DNA from 3 places in the Janthinobacterium lyxosi genome. Region 1 is predicted to be linked to each of the others. Evidence: predicted binding sites of a transcription regulator. Region 1 holds the regulator's gene; each other region holds the start of a gene.

Region 1 (5,747 bases):
ATTTTCACATGCATGGATTGAGAGAAACCCCTGGCTGCTGATCGCCCTGGTCACGGTAGTGATCAGCATCGGCGGCGCCGTCGAGATCATCCCCCTGTTCTTCCAGAAGAGCACGACGGAACCGGTCGCCGGCCTGAAGCCGTATTCGCCGCTGCGCCTGGCGGGCCGCGACATTTACGTGCGCGAAGGCTGCTACAACTGCCACTCGCAGATGGTACGTCCGCTGCGCGCGGAAACGGAACGCTATGGCCACTATTCGGTCGCTGGTGAGTTCGTCTACGACCGTCCGTTCCAGTGGGGTTCCAAGCGCACGGGGCCGGACCTGGCCCGCGTGGGCGCCCGCTACAGCGATGAATGGCACCGCACGCACTTGAACAACCCGCGCGACGTGGTGCCCGAGTCGAATATGCCGGGCTACCCATGGCTGGCGACGACCAAGCTGGTGCCTGACGACATCATGCCGAAGATGCGCGCCCTGAAACGCCTGGGACAGCCGTACAGCGATGCGGAAATCGCCGCCGGCCCGGCGCAGCTGCAGGACAAGACGGAAGAAGACGCCCTGGTCGCCTATCTGCAAGGCCTCGGTACATTAATCAAAACAAGGAATTAGCATGGCAATCGAAAACCTGTTTGACAGCGCCAGCAGCGTCATGACGGTGGTTTCCTTTACGACGTTCGTAGGCATCCTGTGGTGGACTTTCAGCCGCAGCAATAGCGACTTCGACGCGGCGGCGCACCTGCCGTTCGACGACGAGGCGCTCGACTATCCGGCGGCGCCGGTATCCATGCCTGCGCCGGCACAAGGGGAGCGCAACCATGGCTGATTTTACGAGTGGCTTCTGGAATATCTACATCATCGTGCTGTCCCTGCTGGGCATCATCGGCTGCGGCGTGCTGCTGTACTCGCAGTCGAAAATCAAAGTGGTCGACGGCGCGCCTGCCGACGGCACCACGGGCCACGTCTGGGACGAGGACTTGAAGGAACTCAATACGCCGATGCCGCGCTGGTGGATGTGGTTGTTCTACATCACTATCGTCTTCTCGCTGGCGTATCTGTTCCTGTACCCGGGCCTGGGCAACTATGCCGGCAGCCTGGGCTGGAAATCGACGGGCCAGTACGAGGAAGAGCTGAAGAAGGCGGAAGCCGACTACGGTCCCCTGTTCAACAAGTACCTGAGCCAGGACTTGAAGACGGTGGCAGCCGATCCGCAGGCACTGGCCATCGGCCAGCGTTTGTTCCTGACCTACTGCGCGCAATGCCACGGTTCGGATGCGCGCGGCAACAAGGGCTTCCCCAACCTGACCGACAAGGACTGGCTGTATGGCGGCGAACCTGACGTCATCAAGACCACCATCCTGCACGGCCGCAATGGGCAGATGCCACCGATGGGCGCCGCCCTGGGCTCCGAAAAGGATGTCGAGAACGTGGCCCATTATGTGCTGAGCCTGTCCGGTTCCACCTCGGACCCTGTCAAGTCGGTGCTGGGCAAGGCCAAGTTCGGCGCCTGCATGGCCTGTCACGGTGCCGATGCGAAGGGCAACCCGATGCTGGGTTCGCCGAACCTGACGGACAAGATCTGGCTGTATGGTGGCAGTGCCGATACCATCATGGAAACCGTACGCAAGGGACGCAGCAACACCATGCCGGCCTTCAGCGATTTCCTCGGCGAGTCCAAGGTGCACGTGCTGTCGGCCTATGTCTGGAGCCTGTCGAATCCCCAGACGCCCGTGAAATGACGTAATGGAACCTCAAGTCATCAAGATGTATGCGGCCCGCGAGCAAATCTACCCTCGCGAGGCCAAAGGACGCTACGCTACCTGGCGATGGGTATGCGTATGGCTTACCCAGCTGGCGTTCTACGGCTTGCCGTGGTTGACCTGGAATGGCAGGCAAGCCCTGCTGTTCGATTTGACCACGCGCAAGTTCTACATTTTCGGCGTCGTGCTGTGGCCCCAGGATTTCATCTATCTGGCGGCCCTGCTGATCATCTGTGCGTATTTGTTGTTCCTCGTCACGGCCATTGCCGGACGGGTGTGGTGCGGGTTCTCTTGCCCGCAAACGGTATACACGGAAATCTTCCTGTGGGTCGAACGCCGCATCGAAGGCACGCGCAGCGCGCGCATGGCCCTCGACAAGCAGGGCCCCTCCGTGCGCAAGGCCTTCAAGAAAACGGCCAAGCACCTGGTATGGGGCGCCATCGCCCTGTGGACGGGCTTTACCTTTGTCGGCTATTTCACGCCGATCAAGGAACTGGCGCAGGCGGTGACCACCTTGAATTTCGGTCCCTGGGAATGGTTCTGGGTCTTGTTCTACAGCCTGGCAACCTACGGCAACGCGGGCTGGCTGCGCGAGCAGGTGTGCAAATACATGTGCCCCTACGCGCGCTTCCAGAGCGCCATGTTTGACCAGGACACCCTGATCATCACTTACGATGCCAAGCGCGGCGAACCGCGTGGCGCCATGAGCAAGAAGGCCGGCAACAACGACAAGCTCGGCGATTGCATCGACTGTACCTTGTGCGTGCAGGTATGTCCGACCGGTATCGATATCCGCAACGGCCTGCAGTATGAATGCATCGGCTGCGCCGCCTGCGTCGATGCCTGCAACAGCGTGATGGACAAGGTCGAGCGGCCGCGCGGCCTGATACGCTACAGTACCGACCATGCGATGGAAAACAACTTCAATTCGAAGCAGATCCGCCAGCGCGCCATGCGCCCGCGCGTGCTGATCTACACTTCCATCCTGGGCCTGATCATCATCGCCGTGTGTACCTCGCTGGCCCTGCGCACGCCCCTGAAAATGGACGTCATCCGCGACCGCGGTTCGATGGGACGCGAAGTGGAAGACGGCATGATCGAAAACGTCTACCGCCTGCAGATCATGAACACCTCGGAGCAAAGCCAGCATTTTAAAATCAGCGTCTCCGGCTTGCCGGGCCTGACCTTGCTGACGCGCGAAGAAGTGATGTTGCAGCCGACGGAAACGCTGGGCTGGCCGATCCGCCTGCGCGTGCCGCACGGCGTGGGAGAGAAGGGCTCGAACAAGATTGCGATCGAATTGCAATCGCTGGACGACCCATCGCTGCATGTGCGTGAAAGCGCGGTATTCATCGTGCCGCGCTAATGCAGGAAGGCCAGTCCCCGGATGGGGAGTGGCCGATTAAACAGGAGAAATATCATGTCCGACAGTCTCAAGCTGCAAGCACCCGTTGCACCGTGGTACAAGCATCGCTGGCCATGGCTGCTGATGATCGGCCCCGGCCTGTCCGTCGTCGTCGGCAGCTTCATGGGCTATATCGCGTTTACGCAGCCCGATGCGCTGGTGGTGGGCGACTATTACAAGCAGGGCAAGGCGATCAACCAGGATTTGAAGCGCGACACGATCGCCAGCAACCTGGCGATGGATACCAGCTTGTCGTATGACGTGGCGCAAGCGCGCCTCAGTGGTTCCGTGCATAGCTTCGGCAAGGCTTACCAGGGTCCGCTGCAGCTGCATCTGGCGCATGCGACCTTGCCGGAAAAGGATATCAAGCTGCTGGTGCAGCCCGATGCGGCCGGCAACTTCTCGGTAGCGCTGCCGATGCTCGAGCGCAGCCGCTGGCAAGTGCTGGTGGAAAACGACAAACGCGAGTGGCGCCTGTCCGGCATCTGGACCTGGCCGCTGCAACGCAGCATCGCGCTGCATGCGGACGCAGAACTGTAAAGCTTATTTACAGACGTCGGTACCGGCCGTAATGGCTTTCAACTTGGCCGGCTGCAAGATCTCGATCTCGCGGTTGGAGACGCGCAGCCAGCCTTCCTTCTTGAATTTCGACAATAAACGGCTGACGCTCTCGATGGTCAGCCCCAGGTAGTTGCCGATTTCCTCGCGCGACATGCGCAGCTGAAATTTGCTGGCCGAATAGCCGCGCGCTTCATAGCGCGAGGCCAGGTTGACGATAAAGGCGGCAAAACGCTGGGTCGCCTGCATATTGCCCAGCAACAGCATCACGCTTTGCTCGCGCGTGATTTCCTGGCTCATCATGCGGTGGAAATGGCGCAACAGGGTCGGCATGTTGCCGAGCAATTGTTCCAGGCTGGAAAACGGAATTTCACAGACTTCGCTGTCTTCCAGCGCCACCGCATTACAGTGGTGACGGTCGGCGCTGATGGCGTCCATGCCCAGCAGTTCGCCGGCCATCTGGAAACCCGTCACCTGCTCTTCGCCGCCCGGATTGATCTGGTACGTCTTGAAGTGCCCCAGGCGGATCGCGTACAGGTTCTGGAACGAGTCGCCGATGCGGAACAGCGAGGCGCCGCGCACGATCTTGCGGCGGCGGCCGATGATCTGGTCCAGCCTGTCCATGTCGCCCACATCGAGGCCCATCGGCAGGCACAATTGATGCATGCTGCAGGTCGAGCATCGCGCACGCAACGCTTCCACGTTCACTGTGGGCAAGGTGGGAGTGAGTAGCGCTTCAGTCATGTCGGTACCTTTAAGAAAATGCAATAACGAGTTTACTGCATACACGGTTGCCGTGTGCCAATTTCACCGCAATTGCGCTGAATAAACGACGTTCTGACTTTAATTATATGGCAACATCGTCAAAAGCCCATGCGGGGAAGGCAATTTGCGCGGCGCCGCTTGCCAAGTTGATGTATTGATAGGAAAATTCCTGACAGCATTATCTGCCGCCTGTGCCGCCCGGTACTGAAAAGGAAATCATGAAGCCTCTCGGCATTAAAGCAAAAGTCGCGCTGGCCACCAGCCTGACCTCGATCGCCATGATCGCGCTGGTCACCATGATCCAGGTGCAGCACATGCGCGCCGACTTCACCCGAGTACTGCTGAGCCAGCAATCGTCCCTGATCACCCGCACCGCTGCCGAGCTCGACGACAAACTGGGCATGCTGCTGCAGATCGTCACGCTGACGGCCAGGCAGCAGCCGCCGGAATTGATCACCCAGCCCGCCCAATTGCGCGAATACTATGCGCGCCGCTCGATGCTGGTGCTGTTCGACGATGTGCTGGTGCTCGACGCGCAAGGCGCCGTCGTGGCCGACATGCCCCTCGTCACGGGACGCGCTGGCATCAACGTTGCCGAACGCGAATATTTCCAGACCGTCTTGCGCACGCGCCAGCCCATGATCACCGAGCCGATGCTGGGCAAATCGAGCGGCATGCCCATCGTGCAGATGGTGGCGCCCGTGCTGGCCGCCAATGGCCAGGTGGTGGGCGTGGTGATCGGCGTGCTGCGCCTGTACAAGGATAACCTGCTGGGCCGCCTGCGCTCGGAAAAGATCGGCAAGAGCGGCTATTACTTCATCCTCACGCGCGGCGCCGTGCCGCGCTACGTGCTGCACCCCGATACCAGCCGTTTGCTGCAGCCGCGCAAGCCGAACGCCAACCTGACGACCACCCAGTTGCTGAAGGAAGATGGCGAAGGCAGCATGGTCAGCACCAACAGCCGCGGCATCACGGCCGTCAACAGCTTCAAGCGTCTGAAGTCCGTGAACTGGCTGCTGGCCGCCTCGCTGCCCGTCGAAGATGCCTTCGAACCGTTCGATGGCGTACTCTACCGGCTGGTACTGTGGAGCATCCTCGCTTCGCTGCTGGCTGCAGCCGTGCTGGGCTGGGTCACCGTGCGCCTGCTGTCGCCGCTGGTGCGCCTGCGCGACACCCTGCTGGCCCTGCACACCAGCGGCAACCGCTTCACCCCCGTGCCGGTGCAGCAGCGCGACGAAATCGGCGAACTGACGGAAGCGTT
Region 2 (5,747 bases), on a different contig from region 1:
CCCCTCGCCATCGCCGCCTGGCGCGCCAGCCTCGCCCGTGGCGGTGGGGCGCGCCGCGCGCAGGAGATCGCCGGGCTGGCCTTCACCCTGGCCTGCACCCACGCTGTTGCGCGCGGGCGCCAGGCGAAAATGCGCATGTTCGAGCAGGCGCATGGGCACTTGCACCGTGCGCTGCTGGGGGCCGCCGATCAGGTCAGGCGTGGCGATCAGCTCGGGCAAGTGCGCCTGCACGGCTTCGCACACTTTCTGGTTGTGGCGCAGCCAGTCGCGCGCGCCGCGCGAGAACAGCGCGTACCACGGCTGGGCCAGGGCTGGCGCGGTGGAAGCTGGCGAGGTCGTGACGGACATGGCTATTCCTGCGCCAGCAAGGTGGTGACGTAGTTGAGCGCTTCGCGCGCGCTATGGGCGTCATAGCCATATTCGTCGACCAGGCGCTGCTCGACGGCGGAGATCCTGGCCCGCACGTCGTCATCGGGGCGCTTGGCCGAGCCGACCAGGCGCAGCACGTCGCGCCGCTGCTCGAACAGATATTGCTGGATGGCATCGTGCAATTGCGCATGGCTACCCAGGCCAAAGGCTTCGCCCCGCTTGAAGGCGCTCATGGCCTTGCGCACCACTTCTTGCCGGAAAGACTGCTTGCCCGAGTCGCTGATATGGATTTTTTCTTCCACGGCGCGCAGGAAGCGCTCGTCGGGACGGCGTTCTTCGCTGGTGATGGGATCGCGGATCTGGCGGTTGTCGAGCATGGCTTCGACTTCATCGAGATATTTGCTCAGCAAGTCCTGTGCTTCTTGCTCAAACGACACGAACAGGGCCTTGTGCACGTCGGCTTTGACCCAGCGGTTATAGAAATCCTTGCGCGTGAGCACCAGGTAATCGACCCACTGACGCTTGCGCCGCGGTTCGATGCGCGCATCGTTTTCGATGCCATCCTTCAGGGCCAGCAGCACGTCCATGGTGGAGAGGCTGTTGCGCTGGGCGGAAATGATGGCGTGCGACAGGGCATTGATGACGAAGCGGGGCGACACGCCCGACAAGCCCTCGTCGGGCGACTTGTCGCGCTCGCGCAGGCGGCGGATGTCGGCATGCTGCAAGTCGCCGACGTCTTCGTCTGCATACACGCGCAGTTTCTTGACCAGCTCGGCTTCCTTGTCCTCGCCCTCGGGCAAGCGGCTGAGGATGGCGAACACGGCCGCCGCATGCAGCACGTGCGGATCGAGGTGCACGTCGCGAAAGGCAGGCGCTGCCGCCAGGATCAGCTTGCGGTAGATACGCGCTTCTTCGCGGTAATTGAGCGTATACGGCACTTGCACGATGACCATGCGGTCGAGCAGCGCCTCGTTTTCGCTTTCTTGCAGGAATTTTCGAAATTCGGCCAGATTCGTGTGCGCCAGGATGGTTTCATCGAGGTAAATCAAGGGAAAACGTGACACCTTGACATTTTTTTCCTGCGTTAAAGTCAGCAGCAGGTAGAGGAATTCACGCTTGACCTTGAGGATCTCGATCATTTCCAGCATGCCGCGGCTGGCCGCATACACGGCGCCGGACCACGACCAGGCGCGCGGATCGCCTTCGTCGCCGTACTGCACCACCTTCGACAGGTCGACGGAACCCACCAGGTCGGCCAGGTCGGCCGTGGTGGGGTCGTGCGGCGCATATGTGCCGATGCCGCAGCGGCCCGCCTCGGACAGGTGGATGCGCTCGACGGGCATGCGCAGGAAGTCGCCCCCATACTGTTCTTCCAGGCGAGCGCGGCAATGAGGGCACAGTTCGCCATGCAGCTCGGCATCATAGCTGGCGCGAAAGTCGGCGCGCATGCTGTGCGGCACCAGATGCAGCGGCGATTCGTGCACGGGGCAGCCGGCGATGCCGTACAGCGCGCCTTCGCTGCTGTGGCTGTATTCTTCTAGCCCCCGCTTGAGCAGGATCACCAGGGTCGACTTGCCGCCCGATGGCGGGCCCAGCAACAGCAACATGCGCCGGCCCACCTCGGAGCCGGCGGCTGCCGCCTTGAAGTAGGCGGCCACCCGGTCGATCGCCTCGTCGATGCCGAACAGTTCGTCGTCGAACAGGCGGCAGCGAAAGCGCCCGCTGTCATCGGTCTGGCCGTTCCCGCGCATCATGTCCCACAGGTACTGGTGCGCGCTGCGCGTCAGCAGGGCCGCGCGGCCGGGCAGGATTTGTTCGATGAAGTCGGCAAAACTGCCGCGCCAGGGGCTGACGCGGTGATTTTCCGCCCATGCCGCCATGCCGTGCATAAAACCGGCATGTTGGCCCGCGGCGCTATCGGCGTCTCTCGTGCTGTCGCCCGCTGACGCCGCTGCCGCAGGCGCGTCGTCGTGGCGTGTCATACCAGGGCTCGTCATTGTTTCCCCATCCATACCGTTGCTGGCGTTGCTAGCGTTGCTGCCGTGGAACAGGCCCAGTTCCAGCCTGTTGGCCCAGTATACGGCGGCACCTCTGCCCGCACGCCTGATCTCGCTCAACCTTGAGAATGGAACTATTTTTGCCCCCCCTTGGCCCCGTGGGCGCAGGGCGGCCATGCGCCTGCGCAGTTCAATCCAGATCAATGCCGACCGGCGCGGCCCGTCCACACTGGTGATTTCAGCGACCCACGAGGAGAACATGATGATAGGCAACGAGAACGGTTTCAGCGCCCCACCGGGCAGCAGCGGCAGGGGACAAAGCGCGGATGATGAAGAGGCCGTCGGCCAATTTTCCGTCCCCGGCGAAGACGACAATACGATCGAGAGCGCATCCGTCTCGGACGTGCCCGATGCCTTGAGCGGCGTCAGCATGGAATTGCTGGAAATCAAGCGCAGCATCGAAGACGGCATGCGCCAGTCCATTTCCCAGGCGGGCGGCGTGCGCGCCGCCGATGCCTTCAGCGATGGCGGCAATATCCAGGGCGTGTCCATCGGCCTGGGCGAGGGCGCCAGCGACAGCTCGTCCGGCGAGCCGGGCTTGCCAGCCCTGACCCTGTACGTGGCCGAACCCACTTCCGTCGACCGCGCCAAGGCCGCCATCGTGGCTGCCATGGGCGTGCGCGCCGTGGCCAGCGACAGGGTGCCTGTCAACATCGTCGTCACGGGCGTGATCGATGCGCAACCGCACCGTTTCCGCCTGCGTCCGGCGCCAGGCGGCGTCTCGGTCGGACATTTCCGCATCACGGCCGGCACCATCGGCTGCCTGGCCGTGGGACGCAGTGCACCGCGCAACAGCCGCTTGATGATACTGAGCAATAATCACGTGCTGGCCAATTCCAACGGCGGCGTGTTCAACGATTGCATCGTGCAGCCGGGCCCCATCGACGGTGGCCGCTGCCCGCAAGACCAGGTGGCCGTGCTTGAGCGCTTCGTGCCTATCAATTTCAGCGGCGGCGTCAATTTTGTCGATTGCGCCACAGGCTGGGCCTGGCCAGACCGCGTGCGTCCCGAACTCGTCTACCTGAGCGGCGGCGTACCGGCGTATTTCCGCATCAGCAACGCGCTGGTAGCACCCGCGCTGGGCATGATGGTCGGCAAATCCGGACGCACGACGCAATTGACGCAGGGCCGCATCACGGGGCTGGGCGCCACCATCAACGTCAATTATGGCGGCGGCAGGATCGCGCTGTTCCAGGACCAGATCGCCATTACGGGCGTCAGCGGGCCATTCAGCGCGGGCGGCGATTCCGGCTCCTCCATCTGGACCTGGAACCAGCAGCGCAATCCCGTCGGCCTGCTGTTTGCCGGCGGTAACAACATCACCTTTGCCAACCAGATGCGGCGCGTGGTGGTGGCGCTCGACATCAATTTGTACACCTGAGCATTGTCACAGAAAACGGCGCGGCGGCGTGATGCTTCCTTGCACTGCGCCGCCTTTTGCACGATGATGATAGGGTCAGGTGTGGCTGCCATGCATGGCTTGGCGGGCAAGAGGCGCTGCCGCGCCTCCTTGGCCCACGCGTGCCATGGGCAGCATCAGGAGGATGTGTCATGTCAAACAGTAAATTCGTACCGGCGCCATACGCCGTCTTCGAGGATGCGGCCATGCCGTATGTGCCGGACGGGGCCAGTGGCCTCGCTCATGCTGCACCGCCGCCCGGCCGGCTGGAAGCGGCAAAGCGGCGCAACGAGCGGGCTCTGATGGCGATCGATGGGGTCGAAGGCGTCAGCCTGGGGCAGACCGCCATCGGCGGTGAAACCCTCGTCGTGTATCTGCGCGATGCGTCCGTCAAACGGCGCGTGCCGTCGCAGGTCGACGGCTATCCGGTGGAAACGAGCATCACGGGCAAGATCGATATCCAGCACTGGTAGGCAAGCGTGCCTGGCGGCCAGTCCGCCTGCCGCAGAGTGCTGCGGCGGAAGGCCTGCTGCCAGGCCTTCCCGGCCGTCTTTCAGCCAGCTTTTTCAGCCGGCCTTACTTTCGGCCTTACTTTCGGCCTCACTTCCGGCATTACTTGCTCAGCCGTCCGATCGCTTCGGCCACGCCCGCGCCATAGGCGGGGTCGCACAGGGTGCAGTTGCCGATGTGGCGTTGCTTGACTTGCTCCGAGGCGCCCGAGATGGCGCGCGCCGTGTTGTCGAACAAGGCTAGCTGCTGTGCCGGCGTCATCAGGCGGAACAGGGCGCGCGGCTGCGAATAGTAATCCTCGTCGACGCGGTGGTTCCAGTGGTCGGCCGCGCCTTCGAGGCTCAATGGCGGTTCGCGGAAATCGGGCTGCTCGGCCCATTCCTGCTCGCTGTTCGGTTCATAGCCCAAAGTCCCCCCCTGGTTGCCGTCGACGCGCATCTGGCCGTCGCGGTGGTAGCTGTGGAACGGGCATTTCGGCGCGTTGACGGGGATATGGCTGTGGTTGACACCGAGGCGGTAGCGCTGCGCGTCGCCATACGAAAACAAGCGGCCTTGCAGCATCTTGTCCGGTGAAAAGCTGATGCCGGGCACCACATTGGCCGGATTGAAGGCCGCTTGCTCCACTTCCGCGAAGTGGTTGTCCGCATTGCGGTTCAGTTCCAGCACGCCCACCTCGATCAGCGGGTAGTCGCCGTGCGGCCACACTTTCGACAGGTCGAAGGGGTTGAGGTGATACGTGCCTGCCTCTTTTTCCGGCATGATCTGCACGTACAGGGTCCAGCGGGGGAAATCCTTGTTTTCGATGCTGTCGTACAGGTCGCGGTGCGAACTTTCGCGGTCCTTGCCGACCAGCGCCTCGGCTTCGGCATCCGTCAGGTTTTGAATCCCTTGCTGGGTTTTAAAGGTGAACTTGACCCAGAAACGCTCGTTTTGCGCATTCAGGAAGCTGAAGGTATGGCTGCCGAAACCGTGCATGTGGCGGAAGCTGCGCGGCAAGCCCCGATCGCTCATCACCACCGTTACCTGGTGCAGCGCTTCGGGCAGCGAGGTCCAGAAATCCCAGTTGCTGTTGGCGCTGCGCAAGCCCGTGCGCGGGTCGCGCTTGATGGCGTGATTTAAATCGGGAAATTTCAGCGGGTCGCGCATGAAGAAGACGGGCGTATTGTTGCCGACCAGGTCCCAGTTGCCTTCTTCCGAATAGAACTTCAGGGCAAAGCCGCGGATATCGCGCTCCGCATCCGCCGCGCCCCGTTCGCCAGCCACCGTGGAAAAGCGCGCGAACATGGGCGTTTGCTTGCCCACGGCACCAAAAATCTTCGCCCGCGTGTAGCGCGTGATGTCGTGCGTGACGGTAAACGTGCCGTGTGCGCCGGACCCCTTGGCATGCATGCGGCGCTCGGGGATGACTTCGC
Region 3 (5,747 bases), on a different contig from region 1:
CCTGGGAAGCGGGCGCGCTGGCGGAAATCATCGGGTGCAACGCGGACGGCAGCGATGGCGACGCGCAGGGTGCGCAACATGCGCCGCGCAGCTACTCGCTCGCGTCGCTGCCATCCGATGGCGAAGTGCAGTTGCTGGTGCGCCAGGAACGCCATGCAGGCGGCGAGAACCAGGGCCATGGCATCTGTTCCGGCTGGCTCACGCGCTTCGCCCCGCTGGACGGCAGCATCCGCCTGCGCCTGCAAGCCAATCCCGCCTTCGCGCCAACACTGGTCGACCTGCCCTGCATTTATATCGGCAACGGTTCCGGCCTGGCCGGCTTGCGCGCGCACCTGCGCGCGCGCCGGCGGGCTGGGCTGGCACGCAACTGGTTGCTGTTCGGCGAGCGCCAGCATGCTTTTGACAGCGTCTGCGGCGAAGAGTTGCAAGGCTGGCTGGACGCTGGTCACCTGGCGCGCCTGGACCGCGTCTTTTCGCGCGATAGTGAAACACGGGAATATGTGCAGGACCGCTTGCGCGACCATGCCGATGAACTGCGCGACTGGCTGGCGCAAGGCGCCATCGTCTACGTATGCGGCAGCCTGCACGGCATGGCGGCAGGAATCGATGCTGTACTGCAAGAAGTGCTGGGGCAGGATGGCCTCGATGCCCTGCTGGCGGCCGGACGCTACCGCCGCGACGTGTATTGACGTGTATTGATATACATCAGTCCGCCCTCGGCGCCGCCCGGCTATGTGGGCAGGCGCACAGTCAGGGCCAGCCATCGGACTAAAGTGGGGACATGGCGGCACGATCGCCGCCCCACTCACTGTCTGCGAGGCTAGCCATGAAAAACCCCTGGATGAGCATGTACCTGAGCGCGGCCAACCGCATCGCCAACACGGCGCGCGGCCACGCCACGGCCGCCGTCAAGCGCGAAGCGGCGAAAAATACGCGCCAATTGACGCAAGTATGGTTCGATTCCTTCCTGCCCGCGGCAGGCAAGCCGCGGCGCAACCGCAAGGCCAAATAAGCCCCTGGCAACAGGCGAACTTGTGCGGTGCATCACAGCAGTAAGTTGAAGTTCCGACCAAGTGGGCTACACTGCAAGCATGGTAGTAAAGATAATGCGTACGCGAATGAAGTGACCGGCAGGCGCCGCATCCCCGCGCCGCCACCGGCTCATCAGGAGACGACCATGTTGACGCTCAAAGTGCTGGCCTGCCTTGCCCTGTCGGCCTTGCTGCTCGCACCCCTCGTGCTGAGGGATACGATGCAGTTGTCGGCAGGACAGCAGCTGCAAGTACCGAATGTCGATGCCCATGCCATGTGGAACCATTGGCCGAAGCAATAGTACGCGCTCGGTAACAAGGCGCATCGTTCAATCCGTTTTATTGCGGATGGGAAATTGTTCCTCCATCCACATTTTTTCCATGTTTCCCCTCCCCCTCTTCACCATACTTTTGATCCAGATCATGGATTTCAACCTTCGCTACGCCCACACTGGAACAGTCCGCTTCGCATCGCGACGGACTTAACCGGGAGCATCGGCATGGGTAAATCGGACTGGAAGGATGAGATGGCGCTGGGCGTTCCCGCCATCGACGAGGCGCATGAGGCGCTGTTTCAGGAGCTGGCGCGGCTGGGACAGTTGAGCGACCAGCATTTCAGCGTGGCGTTTCGCGAGCTGATTGCGGCCGTCGAACGCGATTTCCGCGAGGAAGAGGATTTGATGGAACAAATCGACTTTCCCTCGCTGGCCAACCACCGCGAACAGCATGCGCGCGTGCTCAGCGGCTTGCACCATGCCTGGGCCGCCGTCGATGAAGGCGACCTGGAGCAGGGACGCCATGCGCTCTCGCTCTTGCCGCAATGGCTGATCTTTCACCAGGCCACCATGGACCTGGCCCTGGCGGCGGCCCTGGAGCTGGCGCAACGCCAGCCCAACTAGACCTACAGCAGCAGCACCGTGGCTTGCTCGGGCAAGACCACGCGGTAATGTCCCGGGTACTTGTCTTCGCCGTCGAAAATCTTGCAAAACACGGGCTGGCTGATGTCGTTGACGGCCGGCTCGTGCATGGGCAAGGTGGCGATCAGTTGCTCGCCATCCATCAACTGTAAGGCGCTGCCCCGCTCGGCCGTGCAAAAGGCCAGCGATTGCACATCGTTGGCAAACGGCCGCTTGTACCACGGCGTGATGGCCCGCACGGCGCGCCGCGCGTCGTGCAAGACTTGCCCCACGCGCGTGACGTTCCACGCATCGCGCGCCACGGATGGCTGGAGCACGATATTTGCCGTCAGCTCGCCCCTGCCCTTGTTCACCAGGAAGGTGCCATCCTGCGCGGCGATGTCATCGTTGAGCGGCACGACAAACACCCCGCCGTCGGACACCTTGATCGGCACGGGGGCGCCATTGCCTTGCAGGGCCACGCGCACATCGTCGATGGTGGCGCTCAGCTTGGCCGGAATCAGGCGCAGGGCCATGACCACGCTACCGCTCGACACTTGCCACACTTTCCTGGCCGTCAGATAACTCTCGCGGTAAGCCGTGAAACGTATGCGCGGCGCCTTGGCGTCGCTATTGGCCGTGATCGTCACCGTTTGCGAGGGCGAGGCGTCCTCTGCTGGCGTAGCGGGTGTGGCAGGCGCAACGGGCGGCGGCACAAGGGGTGGCGGCACGACAGCGGCGGCGGGCGGCATGCTGGCGCTTTGCAGCGGCACGGGAACAGCCGGCGGCGGCGCGTGTTCCTGGGCCTGGCCCAGCGACACGACACACAACCATCCGGCACAAGCGATCCATGTACGCATGCATTTCTTTCAATGAGGGAAATATTTTATCAGCCCCTGCATTATCGCAGAAGGCCGGACGATGTGCCGCCATTGGCCTGCCGCACTCTTTTGGTGCGCACGCTTGATTATTTGGCAAATAGCATTTATATTGATAATGATTCTTATTCACGAAAGTGAGGAGGAATCGCGCGCCCTTCTTTTCCACTGCCCGACCGCGCCGGGCCTTGCGGTGGAACTGCTATCCAAGCCAGACCACGGGCCAGCGTCATGCCATCCCCCAGCTACTGCGCACCTCGCCAGACGAGATAGGAAAACACGACTAAAAATATTCCAGGAAAATGATGCAATCGACTACCGTCTTCTCTTCTTCGCGCCAGCCCGCCTTGCGCCCCCTCCCCCGCCTGTTACAAATCGCCTTGCTCAGCCTTGCCGCTGGCGTGGCCCTGCCGGCACAGGCCGCCGACCCCGCTGCGGCCGACGTGACCATGCCGGCCGTCACCGTGACAGGCCAGTCGACAGCGACGACGGAAGGCACGCAAGCGTACACGGCAGGCGAAACGCGCAGCGCCACGCGCATGGACCTGTCCCTGCGCGAGACGCCGCAATCGGTCAGCGTGATCACGCGCCAGCTGCTCGACGACTTGGGCGCCGTGCGCCTGGACCAGGCGCTGGCGCAGACGACAGGCATCCAGGTGGGCCAGAACGACACGGAACGCACGACCTTTAGTGCGCGCGGCTTCGGCATCAACAATATCCAGATCGACGGCATGGCGCGCGGCGGCAATGCGCCGTTGCAAGACACCATCCTGTATGACCGCATCGAGGTCGTGCGCGGCGCCACCGGCTTGATGGGCGGCAAGGGAGACCCTTCGGCCACCATCAACATGATACGCAAGCGTCCCACGAAAACCTTCCAGGCCAGCGCCGGCCTCATCATGGGCCGCTGGGATGACCAGCGCTTCGAGGCCGACCTCTCCACGCCGCTGAACGCGGAGGGCAGCGTGCGTGCGCGCACGGCCCTGGCCTGGCAAAAACGCGATTCCTACCTGGACATGTATCACGAACGCAAGACGGTCGGCATGCTCATCGTCGAGGCGGACGTGCGTCCCGGCACCCTGCTGACGGCCGGTGTCGACTTCCAGGATAACCAGCCCACAGGCGCCACCTGGGGCGCCGTGCCCTACTGGAACGCGGATGGCAGCCTGGCGAACTTGCCGCGCAACACCAGCTGGACGACGCCATGGAGCAGCTGGGCCAACAAGCAGCACACGGTGTTCACGTCGCTGGACCAGCGCCTGCCCGGCAACTGGAATCTGCACCTGGGCTATGCGCGTACGGAAAGCACGAACCGCACCACCGTTCTCTATGCGGGCAAAGGTTATCCCGATCCCGCCACGGGCGAAGGCATGCATCTGTGGACGGGCGCCTGGGGCGCAGGCAAGAACACGGGCGACAATTTCGACGTGTACGCCAGCGGTCCCTTCACCTTGCTGGGGCGCAAGCACACGGCCATCGTCGGCTGGAACGGCGGCAACCAGCGCTCGCGCTCGCTGGGAGGCGAAGCGGAAATCAATTACCCGGATTTTATCCCCGATTACCGCAACTGGACGGGCAACATTCCCCGTCCCGTGTTCCACCCGGACGGCTCGCACACGGAAACCGTGACGCGCCTGGCGGGCGGCTATGTGGCCACCCGCCTGAGCCTGGCCGACCCGCTGCACCTGATCATCGGCGCGCGCAGCAGTACTTACCGTACGGATACGCGCAACTACAATACGCAAGGCGTGTACACGGGCAGCGGCGACTTCGTGGAAACACGCAATGAAGTCACGCCGTATGTGGGCGCCGTGTTCGACATCAACAAGCAATATTCGACCTACGCCAGCTTCACGCAGCTGTTCAACCCGCAATCGAGCAAGGACCGCAACAACCAGTTCCTGGCGCCGGAAACGGGCGACAATGCCGAGTTGGGCATCAAGGGCGAATTCTATGAAGGCAAGCTGAACGCATCGGCCGCCCTGTTCCACACGAAGAAAAAGAACCTGGCGGAACTCGACCGCACGGTACCGCCCGGCTTTTTGCTGCCCGACGGCGGCCAGGCCATGGTGGCCAATGGCGCTGGCGTGACGGCCAAGGGCATCGAGTTCGACGTTTCCGGCCAGCTCACGCCGGCCTGGGAAGCGAGCGGCGGCTATACCTATCTGCATGCGGCCGAGGCCGATGGCCGCCGCGCCGCCACCACGCAGCCGCGCCATTTGCTGCGCCTGGCCACCAGCTACCGCTTCGACGGCCGTCTGGCAGGGCTGAAAGCGGGTGCCAGCATGACGGCGCAAAGCGCCATCTACAGCGAATCGTGGTACGGCCGCCCGCCGTCAAGCGAGATGACGAACATCCCGCAAGCGGGCTATGCGCTGGTCAACGCCATGGCCAGCTATGCGCTCAGCAAGCATGCCAGCGTGCAGCTGAACGTCAACAACCTGCTCGACAAGAAATACTACCGCAACGTGGGCTTCTTCGACGGCGTATTCTGGGGCGAGCCGCGCAATATCAGCCTGGCCGTGCGCACGGCGTTTTAAGCACGCCAGTGCGCGGGGGCAAGCAAGGTAAATCCATCGAGCAAGGGGCCGCCGACGGGCGCCAGCACGGCGGCGGTGACGTGTTCGAACGCGCGCTGGCCCGCCGCCAGGTCGCTGGCGACCAGACGCAGCGCACCGTCCAGCTGCCCGGCAATGGCTGCATCGAACGCCAGCAAGCGGCGAAACAGGTGCTTGCCGCCGCCGCTCCATTCGCCCGCCGCGCGCAAGTGCAGGTCGGCCAGCGCTTCATACAGCTGGCAAGCCACGGCCAGTGCCTCGCCCGGATGCCGGCTGTCGACCAGGTCTTCCAGCGAGGTGGTGATGGCATAGCGGCGCCGCTGCAAGTTGTCCATGTCGAGTACGGGTGGCCCGGCGGCGGCGATGGCTTGCGCCAACGCAAGC

The links. Region 1 encodes FNR, which switches genes on or off when oxygen is low (the NO sensors DNR and NnrR bind a similar motif). Its sites were predicted from a motif close to TTGATNNNNATCAA; they were not measured.
Region 2: a site for FNR is predicted at 2,557-2,570, ahead of ACQ4WP_RS15820 (serine protein kinase). Genes of this name have one in related genera too.
Region 3: a site for FNR is predicted at 1,443-1,456, ahead of ACQ4WP_RS14435 (bacteriohemerythrin). Genes of this name have one in related genera too.

Annotation. Positions count from the first base shown of each region.
Region 1 is NZ_JBNYXM010000001.1:362,388-368,134, reverse strand. It holds gene ccoO (cytochrome-c oxidase, cbb3-type subunit II) at 1-610, shown strand, start outside; gene ACQ4WP_RS01745 (cbb3-type cytochrome oxidase subunit 3) at 612-824, shown strand; gene ccoP (cytochrome-c oxidase, cbb3-type subunit III) at 817-1,737, shown strand; gene ccoG (cytochrome c oxidase accessory protein CcoG) at 1,742-3,124, shown strand; gene ACQ4WP_RS01730 (FixH family protein) at 3,179-3,703, shown strand; gene fnr (fumarate/nitrate reduction transcriptional regulator Fnr) at 3,707-4,465, opposite strand; gene ACQ4WP_RS01720 (response regulator) at 4,705-5,747, shown strand, end outside.
Region 2 is NZ_JBNYXM010000013.1:66,924-72,670, reverse strand. It holds gene ACQ4WP_RS15825 (DUF444 family protein) at 1-348, opposite strand, end outside; gene ACQ4WP_RS15820 (serine protein kinase) at 351-2,351, opposite strand; gene ACQ4WP_RS15815 (chymotrypsin family serine protease) at 2,626-3,807, shown strand; gene ACQ4WP_RS15810 (hypothetical protein) at 3,978-4,298, shown strand; gene ACQ4WP_RS15805 (catalase) at 4,438-5,747, opposite strand, start outside.
Region 3 is NZ_JBNYXM010000011.1:219,236-224,982, reverse strand. It holds gene ACQ4WP_RS14450 (PepSY domain-containing protein) at 1-689, shown strand, start outside; gene ACQ4WP_RS14445 (hypothetical protein) at 827-1,012, shown strand; gene ACQ4WP_RS14440 (hypothetical protein) at 1,178-1,333, shown strand; gene ACQ4WP_RS14435 (bacteriohemerythrin) at 1,532-1,930, shown strand; gene ACQ4WP_RS14430 (hypothetical protein) at 1,933-2,787, opposite strand; gene ACQ4WP_RS14425 (TonB-dependent siderophore receptor) at 3,111-5,345, shown strand; gene ACQ4WP_RS14420 (nucleotidyltransferase domain-containing protein) at 5,342-5,747, opposite strand, start outside.